4 regions of the Blautia sp. Sow4_E7 genome follow, and region 2 is predicted to be linked to each of the others. Evidence: riboswitches for the same ligand, from Rfam matches in the RefSeq annotation. Region 2 holds a riboswitch; each other region holds the start of a gene.
The links. A riboswitch is a leader RNA that binds a small molecule or an ion and turns the genes downstream of it on or off. The one in region 2 is predicted to bind cobalamin.
Positions count from the first base shown of each region.

Region 1 (5,167 bases), on a different contig from region 2:
TGGTAGGCGGTCCTATGTACTATATTAAAAACGGTCTTGGAAAGAAATGGAACTGGCTGGCTTATCTGTTCGCTGCATTTGGTGTCCTCACCGTATTTGGAACCGGTAATGCCACACAGGTCAACACCATCACCACTGCTGTCAATTCCGCACTGCTGAATTATAACGTGATCAGCGAAAGCTCCGTTTCCACTTCCAACCTGATCATTGGCATTATCATTGCCATTCTCATTGCCATGATCCTTCTTGGCGGAGTCAAACGTATCGGACAGGTTACAGAGAAGCTGGTTCCATTTATGGCACTGCTTTACATCCTTCTTGGACTTGGGGTGATCCTTCTGAACATCCAGCACGTACCATCTGTGTTTGCTTCTATTTTCCGCGGTGCATTCCAGCCAGCAGCGGTAACCGGAGGAATCATCGGAAGCATGTTCACCAGTATGAAAAAGGGTGTTTCCCGTGGTATTTTCTCCAATGAGGCCGGCCTTGGTACCGGATCCATTGCCCACGCATGTGCAGATACCAAGAAGCCTGTAAAACAGGGTATGTTCGGTATTTTCGAAGTATTTACAGACACCATCGTGATCTGTACCCTGACTGCACTTGTTATCCTTTGCAGCGGTGTTACGGTCAATTACGGCGAAGCTGCAGGTGCAGAACTGACCATCCTTGGATTTACTTCTACATACGGAAACTGGGTATCCATCTTTACTGCTGTTGCTATGTGCTGCTTTGCTTTTTCCACAGCTCTTGGATGGGGACTTTACGGAGCCCGCTGCATCGAGTTCCTGTTTTCCGAAAAAGTGATCAAGCCTTTTATGGTTGTATATTCCCTGGTTGCTATTGTTGGTGCAACTGCAAACCTGGGGCTGATGTGGAATATTGCAGACACCTTTAATGGCCTGATGGCGATTCCCAACCTGATCGCCCTGTTCTTGCTCTCCGGTACAGTTGTAAAACTGACGAAAGAGTATTTCGCAGGAGAAGGGAGAGGGAAATAAATGGTAAAGGACAGGCTCTTCGGAGCCTGTTTTTTATGTGATAGGAAATCACATTGGAATCTCCTGCTATACAAAAAGGACATCTCATGAATACATTTTCACTCATGGGATGTCCCTTTTTTCATTCATTCTCTAATAAAATTTTCCGAATAATTCATTTTCATCATAAAATGAAACTTCCGGCAGATCTTTTATTTTTCTGAAGATCAATCCTTGGACTCTTCCTCAGCAGCTGCATCTGCGGTTGTATCAGTAGCCTCAGCATCTTCGCTTTCCTCTTCCTCGCCGATCTCAACTGCATTCTTCTCTTCCTCAGTCTGCTCCTGTACATCCGTAACGCTTACCTTATGGTCATACCATTTTCCCTTTTTGCCAATGATGGCCAGGTCAAATTCCTCATCCAGTTTTTCCACTGGGACATTAAATCCATAAACTTCCTCTGTCATACCATCACTGTAAGTTACCTTATCAATGGTAGGCTGGATCAGCTTAGCACCGTCCTTCTGTGCATCCTCTGCGGTTCCAAGGAAAAGATTTTCAATATTCTTGGAAACAAGAGTGATATGAACGGTCATTTTGCCATCCTTTACAGTGAGGGTAGCTCTTCCGTTGCAAGCCTCATTTACATGGAACATACCGCTGTCTGTGTCAAACTCTACGCCGTATACGCCGTCCTCAAGCTCACTATCCGTAGCTGCTGCATCATCTGCTGGCTCCTCTGCTGTGGCTTCTGTACTCTCTGCAAATGCCGGGAATGCAGTTGCTGCTGTCATAGTGGAAATACTTACTGCTGTTAATAAAATGACTAATGAACGTTTCATAATAACTCTCCTTGCTTTTCTTTCTTATATTTTATTACTCAAACAGCTGCCCCACCGTGGAGCAGCTGCCTGTATGCTATAAAATTTATTCTTCTGATTACTCAGCGATAGAATCAATAGCTGCCTGAGTATGAGCTACATAAAGCTGCTCTACAGCATCAATTCTTCCAAGACCTTCGATCTGGCAATCGATCTCATCAAAATCTCCAGAAGCCTCGAACATGCTCTTCCAGGAATCGTCATCATCACCAGCCATATCGTTGTTTGCGTGGTCACCAGCAACAACCATAAGTGGACGAAGGATTACTTTCTTGAAGCCAGCATCTTTAACTTTGTCAATTACTACGTCACAAGCGGTATCCTCTGGCTCACCCTCTACAGTACCGATGAATGCGTTTGTGAATCCAAGGTTCTCCATCTGTGTCTGCATCTGGTCATATGTAACGTTTGCTGTATGGGAAGTACCATGTCCCATGAATACGAATGCTGTTCCATCTTCTGCAGCAGCTTCCATGGTGTCATATCCAGCCTCTTTTACAGCCTCATCTGTAATTGCCTGTGCAACAGCAGCTTTGTCGTCGTTGATAACAGTAGCGTCATCTCCAACCTCACCAAGCATTGGCTCAGCGATTGCTACAGACTCAAATTTATCTTTGTACGCATCAATAGCTTCTACCATCTCATCATACTCAGCACCATGCATAAGGTGTGTAGGCTGAACAACCAGATTCTTAACACCGTTCTCTACAGCACGTTCAAGAGCCTGCTGCATGTTGTCAATGTGCTCATCGTCCCTTGCCTGTACATGATTGATGATGATCTGAGCGGTAAATGCTCTTCTTACAGACCAATCCGGGAATGCTTCTGCAAGAGCATCCTCAATTCCTTTGATATCCTCAGCACGGCTGTCATTAAAGGATGTACCAAAGCTTACAACCAGAAGCTCATTGTCACCGATCTCATCCTGGTTACGTGGATCATCCTTGGAAGCATCACCTGTGTCACGTCCGAAATACTCTGGGCTTGCTTCTTCTCCCTCTACCAGCTCTTTCTGAGCATCTGTAAGGGCATCCCATGCTTCTTTTGCTTCTTTGCACTGTGCGTCTGTATCATCTGTTCTCTCCTGAACATAGATTGCGTCAATAAGTGCTGCTACTTTATCAGCAGCTTCCTGATCTGCATCCGCTGTGTCATCTGCTGCTTCTGCATCATCGGCTGCTTCTGCATCGTCTGCTGTCTCCTCTGTAGCTTCCTCTGTCTCTGCAAATGCAACAGATCCAGTTGCTACTGTCATGCTTGCTGCCATAGAAGCTGCAAGAAGGATTGCTAATAAAGAGTTTCTTTTCATTTCTTTTTCCTCTTTTTTTCTTGTATTTCCGGATAGAATCACGTATAAAGAATCCCGCGGCAATCGCCAAGGTCTCATGCAAGCATAGTCTCTGGCTCATACCGCGTAAAAAACAGCCGCATTTTCTGCGACTGTAACCATCCCCATATACACACGTTTCTTCCAAAAAACATTTAGAAAATATTCATGTATCGTTATGAGAATACAGGTTCTGTGTACCGCAGACCTAAGATTCCACGCCAAGGCAGTTCTCCTGACTTCGGTCAACGCCGCTTCCCCTTCCCGGTTTCCCAGTGGGCTCTGAAGCAGCTCCCTTACACAGTGACGGCATCGTTCCGGATTCTCACCGGATTCTCTTTTATGCACCATGTTCATGATGCAACCCTTGCGTTATAACCATTATACATATTCGACTCGGATGATTAGAAATTACCATATTTTCATGTATTTTTTATGAACAAAATATGTATTTTTTGTAAATCAGCCTGGATTTATACATTTTCTTTAAATCTTCTCAGCCATATTTTTCCGCTCCTCCACAGTCCACTCTTCTATACAGATTTCCAGCAGATTTTCTAACATGCAGGCATGACGAATTCGTGGCTGCCGTCCAGAACTTTCATAGAAAAAAATGGTCCACAGACTATGCCATGGACCATTTTAAAGCAATTCAGATATTATCGCATTTAAACATTTTTACTTATTTTACTTTGATCTTGATCGTTGCCTTCTTATTGGTTCCGTCAAGAGATCTGACTGTAATTGTTACAGTACCTTTCTTTTTCCCTTTCACAACACCCTTGGAAGATACCGTTGCTACCTTGGTATTGCTGGAGCTCCATACCACGCTCTTGTTTGCCTTACTGGATGCTGTAACGTTTGCTTTCAGCTTCAGGGTCTTTCCTTTTTTGACTGTTTTCTTTCCGGAAATGGTGATTTTCTTCACATAGCCCTTCATGCAGGTAAGCTTAATGGAACCGTATACCTTGCTGCCGTCTTTTGCAGTTGCGGTAATTACAACGCTCTTTCCACCAGCATTTTTCTTCATAGTTACAACGCCTTTTGCATTGACAGTTGCTACCTTGGTATTGCTGGATTTCCAGGTTACCGCGCTGTTGTCTGCATTAGAAGGAGCTGTTTTCACCTGAAGCTGTACTTTCTTGCCTGCTGCTACCTTTACGGAATTTTTCGCACTTACAGTTACCTTGGCAACAAGGATTGGAAGTGCCGGTGTGGTTTTCTGGGCTGTCAGGATCTCACCGCATACGGAGCATTTCTTTCCTTCTGTAAGTCCGGTATGTCCCTGTGTTGCTGCCACAGCCGGGATCACAACCTCTTTATGTCCGCTTGCCTTTACAAGCTTGCGGGCTTTCAGGATGATACCGCATACAGAGCATTTCTTACCTTCACTCCATCCATCCTTGGTACAGGTAGCTTTCACAGCCGGAAGAACTACTTCTTTATGTCCAAGTGCCGGACCTTCCACCTGAGCTTTCAGGATCTCACCGCATACAGAGCATTTAAGGCCCTCTGTAAGACTGGTTCTTGTACAGGTTGCAGTTCTTGCCGGAAGGGTTTCATAAGTATGAACTGTGATCTGGCACTCTGCTGTAAACTCTCCAACCTGTGCTGTGATCACTGCTTTTCCTTCTCCTACTGCTTTTACTGTACCATCTGTTACAGTCGCAACCTTTTCATCACTGGAAGTCCATGTGATCTTTTTACCTGTGCTGTAATCAGCAGCTGCAGTAGCTGTGATCGCTTTCTCAGAACCTACATTCAGCATTTCCTCAGTTGTATCAAGGGTAATACCTTTCGTCACTTTATCAGTAGTAAATGTAAGAGCTTTTGAAAGCCATCTTGTACCTGTACCACTATTTGCAACAAATTCTACCTTTGTATTTAATGCCGGAATTGGCATTGTAAAACGATAAGAAGTACTTCCATCAGCCTCTTCTACTGCAACACCCTGGATCAGTTTTGGATCTTCTGTGTCA
Region 1 covers NZ_JBQKLL010000016.1:13,298-18,464, reverse strand. Annotated here, with positions in the region: gene ACTQ50_RS10680 (alanine/glycine:cation symporter family protein) at 1-1,001, shown strand, start outside; gene ACTQ50_RS10675 (hypothetical protein) at 1,208-1,822, opposite strand; gene ACTQ50_RS10670 (sirohydrochlorin cobaltochelatase) at 1,920-3,170, opposite strand; cobalamin riboswitch at 3,397-3,572, opposite strand; gene ACTQ50_RS10665 (Ig-like domain-containing protein) at 3,871-5,167, opposite strand, start outside.
Region 1: it holds a riboswitch for cobalamin, as region 2 does, so the genes downstream of both, ACTQ50_RS10670 (sirohydrochlorin cobaltochelatase) here and ACTQ50_RS07470 (cysteine-rich small domain-containing protein) in region 2, are expected to answer to the same signal.

Region 2 (5,167 bases):
TCTGCTGCTGGAGCATCGCTTCCGCCAACGAAATCATACTGATATCCTGGGAACTGTTTGTAGTCCTCATTATGGCAAGCGCCGCCGCAGTTGTGGCAGTTCATGCCGTCTTTGTTCTGACAGAGGTTTGCAGGATGTTTTCCTGGCATACCGAATTTACGACGGATCTCATAAAGTTTCTTGATGTTCTCTTTGTCGAATTCCTTCGGGCCGCCAAGAAGTTTGCTCTGATACAGAAGCTGTGCGTAGAACTCTACGGACTCCATCTTCATGTATGCAGCGTTCAGGTCTGTGCTCCATGTAAGAGCTCCGTGGTTTTCAAGAAGAACTGCATCGAAGTATGGAAGATATTTCTCAAGGTTGTCCGGGATCTCCATTGTAGACGGTGTACCGTACTCAGCGATCGGAACGCATCCAAGAGCGATAACAGCCTCTGGCATGATCGGCTGTGTAAGCGGGATACCTGCGATAGCGAAGGATGTTGCATAAATCGGATGAGCATGTACAACAGATCCTACATCAGGTCTCTTCTCATATACTCTCATGTGCATCTTGATCTCAGAAGATGGTTTGAATCCTTGGTTAGCCTGAAGAACATTACCCTTAGCATCTACTTTACAGATGAACTCTGGAGTCATGAAGCCTTTGGATACACCAGTAGGTGTGCAAAGGAACTCATTGTCATTCAGTTTTACGGAGATGTTACCGTCATTTGCTGCAACCATGTTACGGTTATAGATTCTTCTTCCGATGTCGCAAATCTGTTTTTTGATTTCGTATTCGTTTACCATGCTTTTTTCCTCCTTAAGCACATTCAGGTACGGTGGATTATGTAAGTTATAGTACCGCACCGGGTAACTTATCATGGCTAGGCATAGCTAGCCTGTTACTTTTTTTGGTTATGGTGTAAGTTTACACCATTCCACACCATAAGTCAAGGTTTTTCCGTTGTTTTATGTTGTTTTGTGTGGAATTTTTCCCAGATTGCTATGTTGTTTTTCGTGGTTTTCCTGTTTTTTCCACATCTTCCTGATTGGCTTCTGCTTCTTCCCATGGCATCACATCCCCTTCTTCCCGAAGATGCTCCAGGATTTCCGGGATTCCCTGCTGTTTCTTGGAATCCACATAAATAATGGTCTTGCAGCCGGCAAGCTTCAGCCAGGATGTGGCAAGCTTCACGTTGGCATTTGGATCATTGATCTTGGTCACGATCCCGATCACCTCACGGTTCGCCATGCAGGTGATACAGGGCGGGAAAAGGCAGTAGGGCTCGATGGCGGAAACCAGCAGGCCTACCACATCAGATTCATATGTATATAACGCCAGGGCGTGTCCCAGTCCCTTGGTCTGGGCATACTCTCCTGGCGTATCCACGATCACATCAAAATTATTCACATACTGTGTTTTATGGTAATGTATTTTTTCACCGCGTAGGGCCTGGGTAAGAGTGGTCTTTCCTGCCTCGCTGCGGCCGATCAGAACAAGTTTCTTCATATTATATCAGGTCCTTGTGATCGGGCATAAAGTAAAGCCCAGTTTATTTCCCACGTAGTCCAGAATAGCGCTGGTGGATGCTTCCACTTCTGATACCGTACCGGTGATGATCAAGCTGCCGCTGAAACGGTCTACAAATCCCAGTTCGATCCCGGATGACTTCATAGCGATATCCGCCATAATGATAGCGGTCTCTGCCGGGCTTACGGTCATGATTCCAATGGCTGCCCTTGAATAATCCAAAGAGGGATCCAGTCCCAGTTTGGTATAAAGGATCTTATCCGGATTGGCAATGATGTGGGCCAGGGAAATCTGCTTGCCCGGTACCAGTTCCTGCACAATCCGCTGTTTCATTTCCGGAGACATATTATCTGTATATCCCATGTTTACCTCCTAAAACGGACATGTCGCCTGGCGGCGGCATCACCATATATGAAAGTCCGTATCTTCCTATAATCCTGTTTCTGAATGTATCTCTGTCCTTAATTATACCTTTCCATTTCTTCACTGTCAACAAAAAGCAACAGGTATCAGCACACTATATGTGGTTTTTCCTGTATTTCATTGTTGTTTTTATTTGTTTTCTATCTTTTTTCCGTTTTTACTGTTGACATGCTATTTTTCCTCTGTCATACTAAAACAAAGGAGTTGATTTTATGTATCTTTCTGATATACATACTCATTCTATCGCCAGCGGGCACGGTACTAGCTGTACCATCAGCGACATGGCGAAGGCAGCTTCCAGGAAGAGGCTGAAGCTTCTTGGGATCACAGACCACGGGCCGGCTACTCTGGCAGCTGGGACTTCCTCTTATTTTCGAAGTCTGACCTATTCCCCCAGGAAACGATTTGGAGTGGAATTATTGTATGGAATTGAACTGAATATTCTGGATACAGATGGAAAAGTAGATCTGGAACAGGAGCTTCTTAATAAGCTGGACTATGCCATTGCCAGCATGCATTATCAGAATTTCCGTCCAGGGACACGGGAAGAAAATACCACAACATTTCTGAACGTAATGAAAAATCCTGTGGTAAAAATACTGGGACATATTGACAATACCCAATATGATGTGGATTACAATGCAGTTGTAAAAGCCGCCGGCGAAAACGGCGTGATCCTGGAGATCAACGAAGCTTCCCTGGCTCCTTACGGATACCGGGGCGACACACGGACTAACTGCGCACAGATTCTGGCCTGCTGCCGGAAGTACCTGGTTCCTATCGTACTTTCCAGCGACAGCCATGGGGCCGAACATATTGGAGATTTCACTTATGCTGCTGATTTCGTCCATGAGGCCATGTTTCCGGAAAGCCTGATTCTCAACAACCAGATTCCCAAATTAAAAATGCTGTTAAGTATAAGATAGCAAAAAACTCTCCTGAATTATAAACCACTTTTTTCACTTCGTTTATATATTCAGGAGAGTTTTCTTTTACTATTCACAGATATTTTTTCGCAAGATGATTTCTGCAAACAGGATCTGCAGAAAACCCAGGCATGCAGTGTGAAATGCCATCTGTGCGATTAACTATTTCTCATCTGTATTTCCCTGCTCTGCCTCTCTTACTTTCTGCATCATTGCCGCCAGTTCCTGGTATTTTCCAGTCACATAGCCGTAGTTTTTCCTCTTATGGGGAAACTGGCAATTGGTGCAGTCCTTGAAGCCTTTTTCGTTATATTTAAAATTCCCGCCGCACTTATCTCCCAGTGCATAAAGAGGGCAATAGCAGAACAGGCAGTTAAAATCTTCCGGGTCTGCCCCTTTGTGGCAGGGGAAAAATTCGCATTTCTTGTGGCTGAAATAAGAGTATTCTTTGTCTTCCCAATATTTCTTCTTCATACTGTTCTACTTATCTCCTATAGTTCAAACTCTTCTGTGCAAACCGTTTCATAATGTACAGCGCTTAAGCAGCACAAACTTGTTTCCACCAGCTGACTACAATGTGTTTTTGCAATAAAAGAGTAAAAAAAATACCGCTATAGCGGTTTCCAAATCATCGTCCTTATTTAAGAGGGAGCGATGCTACCCCGGGGTAGAATATGATCCGTTCATATATACGCGGAGGGAACGGTTTCATCCGAAGTAGTATCGCCTGCCATTTAATCTGTATAATTCTTCTGAACAGGCGATTATTCCATAAAAAATGTCCACTCACAAAAGCGGACAACATCTCGGGGCTGCGGATTCCCCAAAACTGGTTGTTACACTTTCATCGGAAGTTTAACCTCGCCATACCAAGCAGGTTTCCTGGCTCCAGGATCATCGCTCCTCTCTCCTTCTCATGCATCTGCACAATGGACTCTGAGATTCGCTCCTCTGTTACAGTGACCGGATCGCTCAGGTTTCACACCTGATTCCCTCTTTCTGCCAGCTCATAGCCTTCAGCACTTAATATGTTCAATATGGAATTATACTGACATTATAGTACCACCGGTCACTGTGTTTGTCAACCCTTGATGAGAAACTTTTGTTATTTTTTTATCAACCTGTAGCGGCTGTCCGCAGATTGCCTGGCAATGACTGCGCGGGATCTTGTTCATAAGCAAAGTTTAACGCGATTCAGCCTGCAATCTCACGGATCTTCTCCACCAGAACTTTCGCTGTCTTCTCATGGGATGGATGTCCTGGATGCTGTCTTGAGCCAAATTCCCCTTCCAGGGTATCTGGCAGTTCCACAAACTCAACACGTTCATCCCCGGACTTTGTCTTATAATTCTGAATCGCATTTTCAATGGTAGACTGGATTCCATTTCCAAGCATTCCGTAACACCACAGAATATAGCTTTCCGGATTACAGTCACGCAGTTTTTTCAAAAAATCCTCCACTGCATTTCCCACCTTTTCCATATCCTTGGTGCCGCTGCCGTCATTTGTTCCCAAATTTACCACAATCACGTCTGGCTGGAATTTCTGGAAATCCCATTTTTCAAAAGCTCCCAGTTCCTTGTTTCTCTCTCCGTTCAACAGGCCGCACACCTGCTCGTAATAGGGCGGGATTGCCTGTTTTTCATCCCCTTCCCAGGAACAGAAAACGCCCCATCCGCTCTGGCTTATGCAGTGATAAATTGCATCCAGCTCTTTCGCTGCCATATACGCATAATTGTCCACACAATTAAAGCAAAAAGAATTCCAGGTCATTTCCCCGCCTGCTCCGCTTCCGCCTTCCCCGGAAGTGATACTGTCTCCGATCACCTCCAGCCTCATTTTCGGCTCTTCAAGAGGGCAGAATTCTCCGTCTGTCTGCACTTCCAGTATCTGAAATAGTGTTTTCTCATCTGTTGGAAAAGCAGGCGTATCACGAAGAAGCTTCACGTTCCGGATCTTATCCCCCTCCATGTTTCGAAAAAGACAGATTTTCTGTTCCCCTTTGTTTACCATAAGACGCTGACTCAGTGCACCGTCTACGATCACATCTGCCCAGGGCTCAAACAGCTCGTAATCTGAGCGGACCGTCACCCACGCTTCTGTGGCCTTTATATTCATTTCAATCCCGGAAGCCGTCCAGAACAAGGTAACCGGCTCCAGACTTCCATTTGTCCTGCCAAGAACTCTTAAATATGGAATTTCCCTGATCTTATAATCTTTCAGCATTTTCTTTTCCTCTCTTCTGGTTCTATGAAGCGCATTTTTCGTTATCCTAAACGTTTTCGCAGCTTCACAGCTGAATG
Region 2 covers NZ_JBQKLL010000009.1:21,079-26,245, reverse strand. Annotated here, with positions in the region: gene ACTQ50_RS07490 (class II aldolase/adducin family protein) at 1-791, opposite strand, end outside; gene ACTQ50_RS07485 (EutP/PduV family microcompartment system protein) at 988-1,494, opposite strand; gene ACTQ50_RS07480 (BMC domain-containing protein) at 1,501-1,878, opposite strand; gene ACTQ50_RS07475 (phosphatase) at 2,151-2,864, shown strand; gene ACTQ50_RS07470 (cysteine-rich small domain-containing protein) at 3,027-3,338, opposite strand; cobalamin riboswitch at 3,720-3,906, opposite strand; gene ACTQ50_RS07465 (GDSL-type esterase/lipase family protein) at 4,059-5,090, opposite strand.

Region 3 (5,167 bases), on a different contig from region 2:
GCCTCTTGGAGACTATTTTGCAGGACCGAACCATGTTCTTCCAACCAACGGAACTGCTAAATTTTTCTCTGCACTTTCCGTTGACGATTTCATCAAGAAATCCAGCATTGTATATTATTCCAAATCTGCCCTGCGGGATATCCACAAGGATATTATCCAGTTTGCAACCTCTGAACAGCTTACGGCACACGCCAATTCCATTGCAGTCCGTTTTGAGGATGAGGATAAAAAGGAGCAGTCATGACAAGAGAAGCTATTGTTGAACGTAATACAAAAGAAACTAAGATTGCCATCAAACTGAATCTGGACGGAACTGGAAAAAGCAGCCTGGATACCGGAGTTGGATTTTTTGATCACATGTTAGATGGGTTTACCCGCCACGGGCTTTTTGATCTGGATGTAAAGGTAAAAGGCGATCTTCAGGTGGACGATCACCACACCATTGAGGATACCGGAATCGTTCTTGGCACAGCCATCAAAGAAGCGGTAGGAGATAAGAAGGGAATCCGCCGTTATGGAAGCTGTGTCCTTCCCATGGATGAATGCCTGGTGCTCTGCGCTGTTGATCTTGGGGGACGTCCCTATCTTTCCTTTGACGGGGAATTTACCAGTGAAAAAATAGGAGATATGTCCACAGAAATGGTGAAGGAATTTTTCTACGCCATTTCCTATACGGCAGCCATGAACCTGCATATCAAAGTGCTCATCCAGGGAAATAACCACCATATGGCAGAAGCAATGTTCAAAAGCTTTGCCAAGGCACTGGATATGGCGGTGGCTTATGATCCGCGTATCACTGACGTACTTTCTACGAAGGGAAGCCTATAGCGTTATCATCCCCAAAGGGAAACCTGTAACAGATAAAAGAATAAATACCGTATACTGCCACTTGTTTTCTGAATGGAGGCAAGTGGCATAATTATTTGTATTTAAAATACGAAAAGGAGTTTACCAACTATGGATTCGAAAGAATTAAAAAGTAAAATGTCATGGTCCGATTTCAAATTAAACAGTGACGGCATGGTTCCTGTCATTGTACAGGATTACCAGACAAATGAGGTCCTGATGCTGGCTTATATGAATGAGGAGGCCTACCTTACCACCTTAAGGCTTGGGAAAATGACCTACTGGAGCCGCAGCCGCAACGAGCTCTGGACCAAGGGACTGACCTCCGGCCATGTTCAGTATGTAAAATCATTGACGATTGACTGTGATAATGATACAATTTTGGCAAAAGTAGAGCAGGTAGGAGCTGCATGTCACACTGGAAACCGTACATGCTTTTTTACCCCGCTGCTCTAAAAAACAGCCAAAGGTAAAATTATTCTATGAAAAAACAAATGAAGAATGGCGTGATCAAGGTTTTGATCCTGCTTTTGATCCTTGTGGGCGCTTATGGTCTGTGGTGTCATTTCCTTACGGATAATGTGATCTGGAAGAAATTGAAAGTCAATGGCATTGCCATTCAGGGAATGACAAAGGAAGAGGCAATTGACGCCATTTCTAGGGACTTTGAGGAAAAGTATCAGGATACCCAGATGACTGTCACTTTAAACGGGAAGAAATTCCAGGTATCTGTTTATTCAGTACTTGGTTTGGACGTGAAGTCCATCGTAGAAAGTGCCTACTCTTTGGGACATGGTGCCTGGTATACCCACGGGACAGACCGCATTGAGCTTATGAACAATAAGACAAAGGAAGAGGTCACTCTTATGCCGGAAGCCAGAAACAAGGACGAACTGGATACTGTTCTGGATGAGGCCGGGATCTTAAATGGCTCCACCACCGTACAGACTTCCTGTGAACTCACAGACACAGATTTAGTGATCACCAAAGGCAAAACCGGGATCGGACCTGATATGGATGCCTTGAAGGAGGAAATTCTGAGGGCGATTTCCATTGAGGATTATGAGGCAGTTATTGAGTGCCCGACGAAGGAAACTCCGCCGGACGAACTGGATATGGAAGCTTATTATGAAGAGGTACATACAGAGGCACAGGATGCTTCTTTAGGGGAAAATAATGAGATCATTCCAGCTGTTACGGGCATTTCCTTCAATGTAAAATCTGCTGAAAAGAAACTGAAAAAAGCAAAAGAAGGAGAAACTGTCACAATTCCGCTGGAAATCACTTTACCAGATGTGTCCACAGAAGAAATTGAAGCCCTTCCTTACCTGAACCTGCTTGGTACTTATACCACATACGGCGGAGGAACGGATAACCGTGTAGCCAATCTGAAGCTGGCTGTGGAAGCCTGTGACGGGGTAGAGCTTCAGCCTGGACAGATTTTTTCCTATAACGATACCCTTGGACCACGAACAGAGGAAAGAGGCTACCGGGAAGCTACGGTAATTGTCGGCGGCGAACACGCCCAGGATATTGGAGGCGGAATCTGCCAGATTTCTACCACTTTGTATATGGCATGTCTCCAGTCAGATCTGGCCATTGTGGAGCGTCATAATCACGCAGCGCGGATCGATTACGTGGAGGACGGACTGGATGCAGCAGTAGTATGGGGCGGACAGGATTTCCGTTTCCAGAATAACAGTGCATATCCGGTTAAGATCACCGCTTCCTACGATGAGAAAGAAGAAGCAGTGACAGTATCCATCTACGGTACGAAAACAGATAACAACCGGGTGGAGATCACTACCGAACATTCAGATGCCAATACTTGCCGGACCTATCGCAGCGTCTATGATGAGGAAGGTACCCTTCTTCGCAAGGAAGAAGTTGGCTACAGCCAATATAAACAATAATTTGCCAGGTCAATCTATTGATTTCGACAAAGCAGTCTGCTATAATGAAATGAATTGAATAAATCCGTTTTCAGTGCCTTTGCAGGAATAGACTGCAGGCTAAGAGGGAATCAGGTGAAAGTCCTGAGCGATCCGGTCACTGTAAACAGGGAATGGAATCTGTTCGTGCCATTGGTATTTTACTGAGAAGGTTAGATTCCGTAATGATCTGTAAGCCAGGAAACCTGCTGAATCCGTTAATGAAAGCTTCCGAAGAAAGCACTTCATTCTCATGATATATCTGACTGCAGAATATTTAAATTTTAGTGCCTGCTTCTTTGTTTGGAGCAGGCATTTTTGTGTAATAAAATATTCCGTTGGAATTTTCTGATGTATACAGATGAGCTTCTTTACAAGAAACTGCCTGGATTTATTCAGAACCATATAAATGAACTATAAAGAATCGAGGGAGAAAAATGAAAAGAAATTCAAAACGCTTTCTGGCACTGTTTCTTTCTGTAGCAATGACGATCACTTCGGCTGTGCTCACACAGGCAGAGGGAGAGGATGTAAATGTGCTGGTTACAGCTACCCCTACACCAGCTGCAGAGGAAAAAGCTGCGGACATGGATGATCAGAAAACTGCTTCTGAAGATACTTCTAATACAGCCTCTTCAGAGGAAGCACCGGCTACGGAAGAGCCGGCAAAGGAAATCCCTTCCGAAACACCAGCTCCGGAGCAGACTCCTGCAGCAGAAGCGGATCCGGAACCAGAGCAGACACCGGAAGCAACTGTAACTCCGGCAGAAGAGAAAAAGGAAGAGGCAAAGGATACCAAAACTTCCGAAAAATCCGATTCCAAAGAAGAAACCGGAAAGACAGATGACACAACAAAAGCAGATGTAAAACCAGACGGATCGGACATCACAATTGATAAGCCAGATGATTCCGGCGCCCTTGGTATGTTTAAGATTGCAAGCTCTTCTGCAAGACACGAGGGAGACAAAACAATTGTTACTATCGTAACCGCTACAGACAAATACGATGCCATCTATCTCGGAAGCGTGGAAGATGCAAAAAGTGATCCAGAAAATGTATGTGTAGGAACTCCTACAGGAGAGGGCTATACCTTTGAATTTGCAGTTCCTTCCACAGAAGAAGACCAGAAATATCAGGTAGCCATCCGTAAAAAAGAGGGCGGCGTATGGTATCAGTATTCCAAAGGCGGAGAATTTACCATTACAATTCCAGGTAATAAGGCACCCACACCAACGGTTACACCAGTTCCAAGCGAGACCCCAGCTCCGGCACCAACCACTACCCCAACCCCTGCTGTTAAACCAGCCGGTAACGTATGCGACAGCGGAATTTATAACGTAACTGTAAATTCCAGCGCAACCATGTTCCGTGTAGTAAACTGTGTGCTTACTTCCAAGAATGGCAAAATGACTGCTGTCCTTACTTTAAGCGGTACAGGATACGATTATCTCTTTCTTGGAACAAAGGAAGAAGCTGCCGCAGCAGATTCCTCGAAATGGGTTCCATATGTGGTAAATGCTGACGGTAAGTATACCTATGAGATTCCGGTAGAGTCTCTTGATGATGGAATTGCAGTCGCTGCTTTTTCCCATAAAAATCAGATCTGGTATGACAGGATCCTTACCTTCCAGTCAGAAACCCTGAACAAAATCGGTGATGTGCAGGATGACCCGGAAACACCAGATGATAACACGGATACTCCGGCTACAGTTACCCCAACACCTACAGCAGCCCCAACCCCAAGCAGTACCCCAACCCGAACACCGACTCCGAAACCAGATAAAAAACCGGAAAAAGAGTCTAAATATGAATCTGACTTAAGCGGCGGAACAGCAGCGGTAAACAGTTCCACTACTCTGGCAGACGGAACCTATACTCCGGACAGCTTCTCCTGGTCTGGCGGAACTGGAAAAGTAAGCATTTCCTGCAGCAAGATCACCGTAACCGGCGGACAGGCTTATGCGACGATCGTATTCAGCAGTGAATACTATGGATATGTAAAAGCAAACGGAAATAAATACTGCGGAGCATGCGGCGGCGGAACATCCACCTTCACCATTCCGGTGGCATTAAACCAGAATAATACCATTATCGGTATGACCACCAGAATGTCCCAGGCTCATGAGATTACATATACCATTTACATTGCCTTAAAGGGTGCCAACGATCCGAAGAAGACCGATAAAGAGAATCCGGCTTCTGATAACAGCATGCTTTCCACAGGAAACAAGAAGTTAGACGAAGAGGCGCCAGAGATCACAGGACTCGAGTATAAAGAAGAAACTAAACTGGAGCATGCAAAATACTTCAAACTGTATCACTATGCAAAGGGCATTACCCTTCTGGAAGTAGATATGACCACAGATACAGCAAGAAAAGCAGAAACAGCT
Region 3 covers NZ_JBQKLL010000002.1:41,315-46,481, reverse strand. Annotated here, with positions in the region: gene hisD (histidinol dehydrogenase) at 1-244, shown strand, start outside; gene hisB (imidazoleglycerol-phosphate dehydratase HisB) at 241-828, shown strand; partial or broken gene hisI (phosphoribosyl-AMP cyclohydrolase) at 979-1,299, shown strand; gene ACTQ50_RS01765 (VanW family protein) at 1,329-2,759, shown strand; cobalamin riboswitch at 2,814-3,005, shown strand; gene ACTQ50_RS01760 (hypothetical protein) at 3,215-5,167, shown strand, end outside.
Region 3: it holds a riboswitch for cobalamin, as region 2 does, so the genes downstream of both, ACTQ50_RS01760 (hypothetical protein) here and ACTQ50_RS07470 (cysteine-rich small domain-containing protein) in region 2, are expected to answer to the same signal.

Region 4 (5,167 bases), on a different contig from region 2:
CTTTCAGATAATTCTGCACAGCCACATCCACATTGGTCACATAGTCAGCAGCCCCTTTTTCCGTAACCTTTTCGTGCGTCATTTCCTGAAAGATCAGCGGCTTTGTCTGCTTTACAAGTTCTATGATCTTAGATTGATTTTCTTTATTCATATGAGTAACACCTCCAGGATAAAATTTACCATAAATAAACAGGAAGGACAAGGCTTTGAAAATGCGAAAAATTGAGTTGTAAAAATTTATTTTTACCTTATAATTACAGTGTAAAAATAAAATTATGGAGGTAAGAGAATGGGTAATTTCACCAAGAAAGCAATTCTCGTGGTAAGCTTTGGAACCAGCCATGAGGACACCAGGAAAGTGACCATTGACGCAATTGAAGAGACAATTGGAGACGCTTTTCCCCAGTACAGGATCTATCGTGCATGGACCAGCAAGATGATCCTGGCAAAAATTGAAAAACGGGATCATATTCATTATGATAACGTGAAAGAAGCCATGGAGCGTATGGCACAGGACGGAATCGAGGAGGTGACCGTTCAGCCAACTCACGTAATGAATGGAGTGGAGAACGATCTTATGAAAGCAGATGTTCTTGCAGCTGCTGATCACTTCCAGTCTGTGAAATTCGGTAATCCGCTGCTTACCACAGAAGAAGACAATGCATATGTGGTAAAAGCAATTGCAGATGCTTTTCCTGTCATTCAGGATAAGAAGACTGCACTTGTACTTATGGGACATGGAACTGAGCACTATGCAAATACAGTTTATGCCGCTCTTGATTACAGATTTAAAGATATGGGATATGAAAATGTGATCGTGGCAACTGTAGAGGGCTATCCAGAAATTGACCAGGCATTGAACCAGCTGGAGAAAAGCGGCGCCAGGAAGGTTGTGCTCGCACCGTTTATGATCGTGGCAGGTGACCATGCCAGGAATGATATGGCAGGGGAGGAAGCAGATTCCTGGAAAAATGTGATCGGAGCGAAAGGCTATAAAGTTGAAACCGTTCTGAAGGGGCTTGGCGAATACGAAAGCATCCGGAGTCTGTTTGTAGAGCATGTAAAAACCGCCAGATAATTGCCCCCAATTTGTGAATTGGCAAATAATGTTGTTGTTTTTAAAGAAGAGATATGCTAGACTGTTGAAGTAATTGAATACCAGTTAAGTGAACAGCGATTTCGCTGTGAGAGGGAATCAGGTGCAAAGCCTGAACGGTTGCGGCCACTGTATACAGGAAGGCTGGCTTATGAAAACCATTGCGCATATGCGTGAGAAGGGAAGCCATGCTGCTACTACCTGCGAGCCAGGAAACCTGCTTGACGAAGGTAAGAAGAGGAGCTTCCGTAAAAAGTGCCTTTTAAGTCACTGGCAGCAGTGACGCTTTTTGAAGCCCCATCTTTTCGGTTACGAAAACAAACGAAAAGAGAGGAAAAGAAATGAAAAACAAAGTTTTAACCACAAGAATCATGGCTATGATGATGGCAGCTGCTATGACTATGTCCGCATCACCTGCAGTGTATGCAGCAGAGCGTGCAGACTCCGAGACAATCAAAGAGGATAACCAGCCGGCAGAAGAGACCGCAGATGCTTCCGAGGAAGAGACTGCTTCTGAGGGCGAGACCAGAACAGAGTATCCTTTAACTATCACCACCTATGATTACGATGGAAACGAGATCGAAACCACCTATGAAAAAGCACCGGAAAAGGTTATCGCTGTATACCAGGGCAGCATTGAGACAATGCTGGCACTTGGACTTGAGGACCGCCTTGTTGCAACTGCAGGCCTTGATAATGAAGTTCCGGATGATCTGAAAGAAGCATTTTCTAAAACCAATTATCTTGATGAATTTACCCCATCCCTTGAAACTGTAACCATGCTGGAGCCAGATATGATCCTTTCCTGGAGTTCCCTGTTTTCTGATAAGAACCTTGGAAATGTAACCAACTGGATCGACAAAGGTTGCAATACTTACTATAACTCCAACACCCGTCCAGGTGGTGAGAGAACACTGGAAAATGAATATACAGATATCCTGAATCTTGGTAAGATCTTTGATGTACAGGATAAAGCAGAAGCAATTGTTGACGATATCAAAGCTGTTATTGACAACACACTTGAGGCAACAAAAGACGTAGAAGAGAAACCTACTGTAATGGTTCTTGAGCCACTTGGTGAGGACATTACAAACTACGGCGCAAGCAGCCTCGGCGGAGATATGGTAACCAAGTTAGGTGCAACTCTTGCAAATCCGGATGCCTCTACCGTTGGAAAAGAGGACATCATTGCTGCAAACCCGGATGTGATCTTTGTGGTATACATGCCATATGCAGGTGACGATCCACAGAGTGTTCTGGAAAGCCAGATGGCTGTGATCCAGGATGATGAGGCCCTCCAGAGCCTTGACGCAGTAAAGAATGGCCGTGTATATCCGATCATGCTCAGCGAAATGTACGCAAGTGCAACCCGTACCCAGGACGGAGTGGAGACATTTGCAAAAGGATTATATCCTGACGTTGCAATTGATTAATTTCTGTTTTGGAACGGATACTTAAATATTGAGGAAAAAACAGTGAAAAAAGAGAAAATTTTTCGTTCATCTATTTATGCAACAGCCCTTGTGGGACTTGCCGCATTTCTGATTTTTTCCATACTGGCAGCTGTTACATTTGGAAATGCAGATCTGTCATTGAAGGATGTATACAGCGTGATCCTGTACAAAATATTCCACATAAAAAGTATGGCCTCCTACTCTGAGGGGGCCATTCATGATGTTGTATGGCTGATCCGTCTTCCAAGAGTTCTTCTGGCACTGGCGGTAGGTATGGCCCTTTCTGTGTGTGGCGTGGTCATGCAGGCAATTGTGCAGAATCCTTTGGCAGATCCTTATGTACTTGGAATTTCTTCCGGTGCTTCTTTTGGGGCAACTCTGGCGATCATGCTTGGAATCGGCGGCTTCCTTGGAGGAAACTCCGTAGGGCTTTGCGCATTTATAGGAGCCATGGTCACCTCCTTTGCGGTTATTGCAATTGCCAATATGGGAGGCAAAGCAACATCAGCAAAGCTGATTCTTGCAGGAATGGCAATCAGCGCAGTCTGTTCTGCTTTTTCCAATTTTGTGATCTACATAACAAATGATAAAAATGGTGCCACAGAGGTTATGAAGTGGAACATGGGAAGTCTTGCAGGAGCCAATTGGTCAAGAGTAAGTGTGATGCTTCCTGTGACGCTGGTGTGTGTAGTGCTTTTCTGGACACAGTACAGGAATTTGAATCTAATGCTGCTTGGAGATGAAGTATCTATTACTCTGGGAACAGATCTGCACAGATTTCGGACTGCATACCTGATCCTTTCTTCTGTGATGGTAGGTTTTGCCGTGTATTGTGCCGGAGTGATCGGCTTTGTGGGGCTGGTGATCCCTCATGTGGTGAGAATCCTGTTTGGAACAGACCACAGCCGCCTGATCCCGCTTAGCGCCCTGCTTGGCAGTTCCTTTCTGATCTGGTGTGATGTGGCGTGCCGTGTGATCCTGAAAAACTCAGAAATGCCTATCGGTGTTCTGGTTTCTATTATCGGAGCTCCTTGCTTTATCTATTTGCTGGTTCGCAAATCTTATGGTTTCGGAGGGAAAAAGGGATGAAAATAACCACAGAAGACATCCGGGTAAATTTTCAGGCAAAGGAAATCCTTAAGGGAATTTCCATTGAAACCAGGGATAAGGAACTGGTGGGGATCATTGGACCTAATGGAAGTGGAAAGTCCACTTTGCTGAAGTGTATTTACCGTGTATTAAAGGCAGATTCCGGAGCTGTATATCTTGATGAGGAAGAGCTTTATTCCATGAATGCAAAAAGCTCCGCAAGGAAAATGGCAGTGGTAGCCCAGCACAATTACTATAATTTTGATTTCAGCGTAAGAGAAGTGGTTTTGATGGGACGTGCGCCTCATAAGAAAACTTTGGAAAGAGACAATGCAGATGACTACCGGATCGTAGAAGAAGCGCTGAAAACCGTTCAGATGGACAAATTTGCAGACCGCAGCTTTTCCACTTTATCAGGAGGTGAACAGCAGCGGGTAATTCTTGCAAGAGCTCTTGCACAGCAGACGCCTGCCCTGATCCTGGATGAGCCTACCAACCATCTTGACATTACCCATCAGATCATGTTGATGAAGCTGGTAAAGAATCTGGATGTTACCGTGATTTCCGCAATCCATGATCTGAATATTGCGGCTGCATACTGTGACCGGATCTATGTTTTAAAAGACGGTGTTCTGGAGGGTGAAGGCACCCCTAGGGAGGTTTTGACACCGGAGCTGATCCGGCGGATCTATACGGTAGAATCAGAAGTGGTCTATGACAGTCAGGGTAAAATGCATATTTTGTTCTTATAAAATAAACAGGCACAAGGGTTAAAAGGTGAGAAAAATGACAAAGATCGGAATTTTGACCTGTCTTCATTCCAATGATGTCTGTGCCAGGGTGGGATGCCTGAAGGCTTTTATGGAACGGGAGGCCTTTTTTAAGGAATATTCCCAGGATACCTCTCTGGCAGCCATGATGACATGCAATGGATGTAAAAGCATGAATCCTGCAGAACCAGATGAGGACAAAGGAATTCTGGAAAAAATTGACAGGCTGGTTAGTGAAGACATAAAGGTTATGCATGTTGGTGTATGTCGTCTGATCGGCGGCAAAAAAGAGTGCCCAAGAATAACCCGTATCTGTGAAATGATGGAAGACAGAGGCATTCAGGTGGTTAGAGGCACCCATAGAGAATGAAAAGATAAGATGGGCATAAGAGAACTTCCAGACGGATAAATGGAGTATGGATTACTTTGAATAAAGTAACAGTACCCATAACAGAATCGTCTGGAAGTTTTTCATTGTTGTTTTATTGACAATCCCCCTATGAATTAGTAAAATTAGCGGTGGCGGAAAAAGGATAGAGAGATAGAACGCCGAAGCAAAAAGTTTTAAGGAGAATTACATAAGATGAGTATTTCCATGATTGGAATCGACCATAGTATGGCTCCGGTAGATATACGGGCCTTATTTGCATTTACCAGAAAAAATGCAGGGGAGGCAATGGAGAAAATAAAAGAGCAGCCTGGAATAAACGGCTGCATTATCCTGTCCACATGCAACCGTCTGGAAGTCTGGGCAAGTG
Region 4 covers NZ_JBQKLL010000042.1:8,924-14,090, reverse strand. Annotated here, with positions in the region: gene ACTQ50_RS16490 (inositol monophosphatase family protein) at 1-151, opposite strand, end outside; gene ACTQ50_RS16485 (sirohydrochlorin cobaltochelatase) at 290-1,078, shown strand; cobalamin riboswitch at 1,148-1,335, shown strand; gene ACTQ50_RS16480 (ABC transporter substrate-binding protein) at 1,438-2,529, shown strand; gene ACTQ50_RS16475 (FecCD family ABC transporter permease) at 2,572-3,639, shown strand; gene ACTQ50_RS16470 (ABC transporter ATP-binding protein) at 3,636-4,391, shown strand; gene ACTQ50_RS16465 (CGGC domain-containing protein) at 4,426-4,779, shown strand; gene hemA (glutamyl-tRNA reductase) at 4,993-5,167, shown strand, end outside.
Region 4: it holds a riboswitch for cobalamin, as region 2 does, so the genes downstream of both, ACTQ50_RS16480 (ABC transporter substrate-binding protein) here and ACTQ50_RS07470 (cysteine-rich small domain-containing protein) in region 2, are expected to answer to the same signal.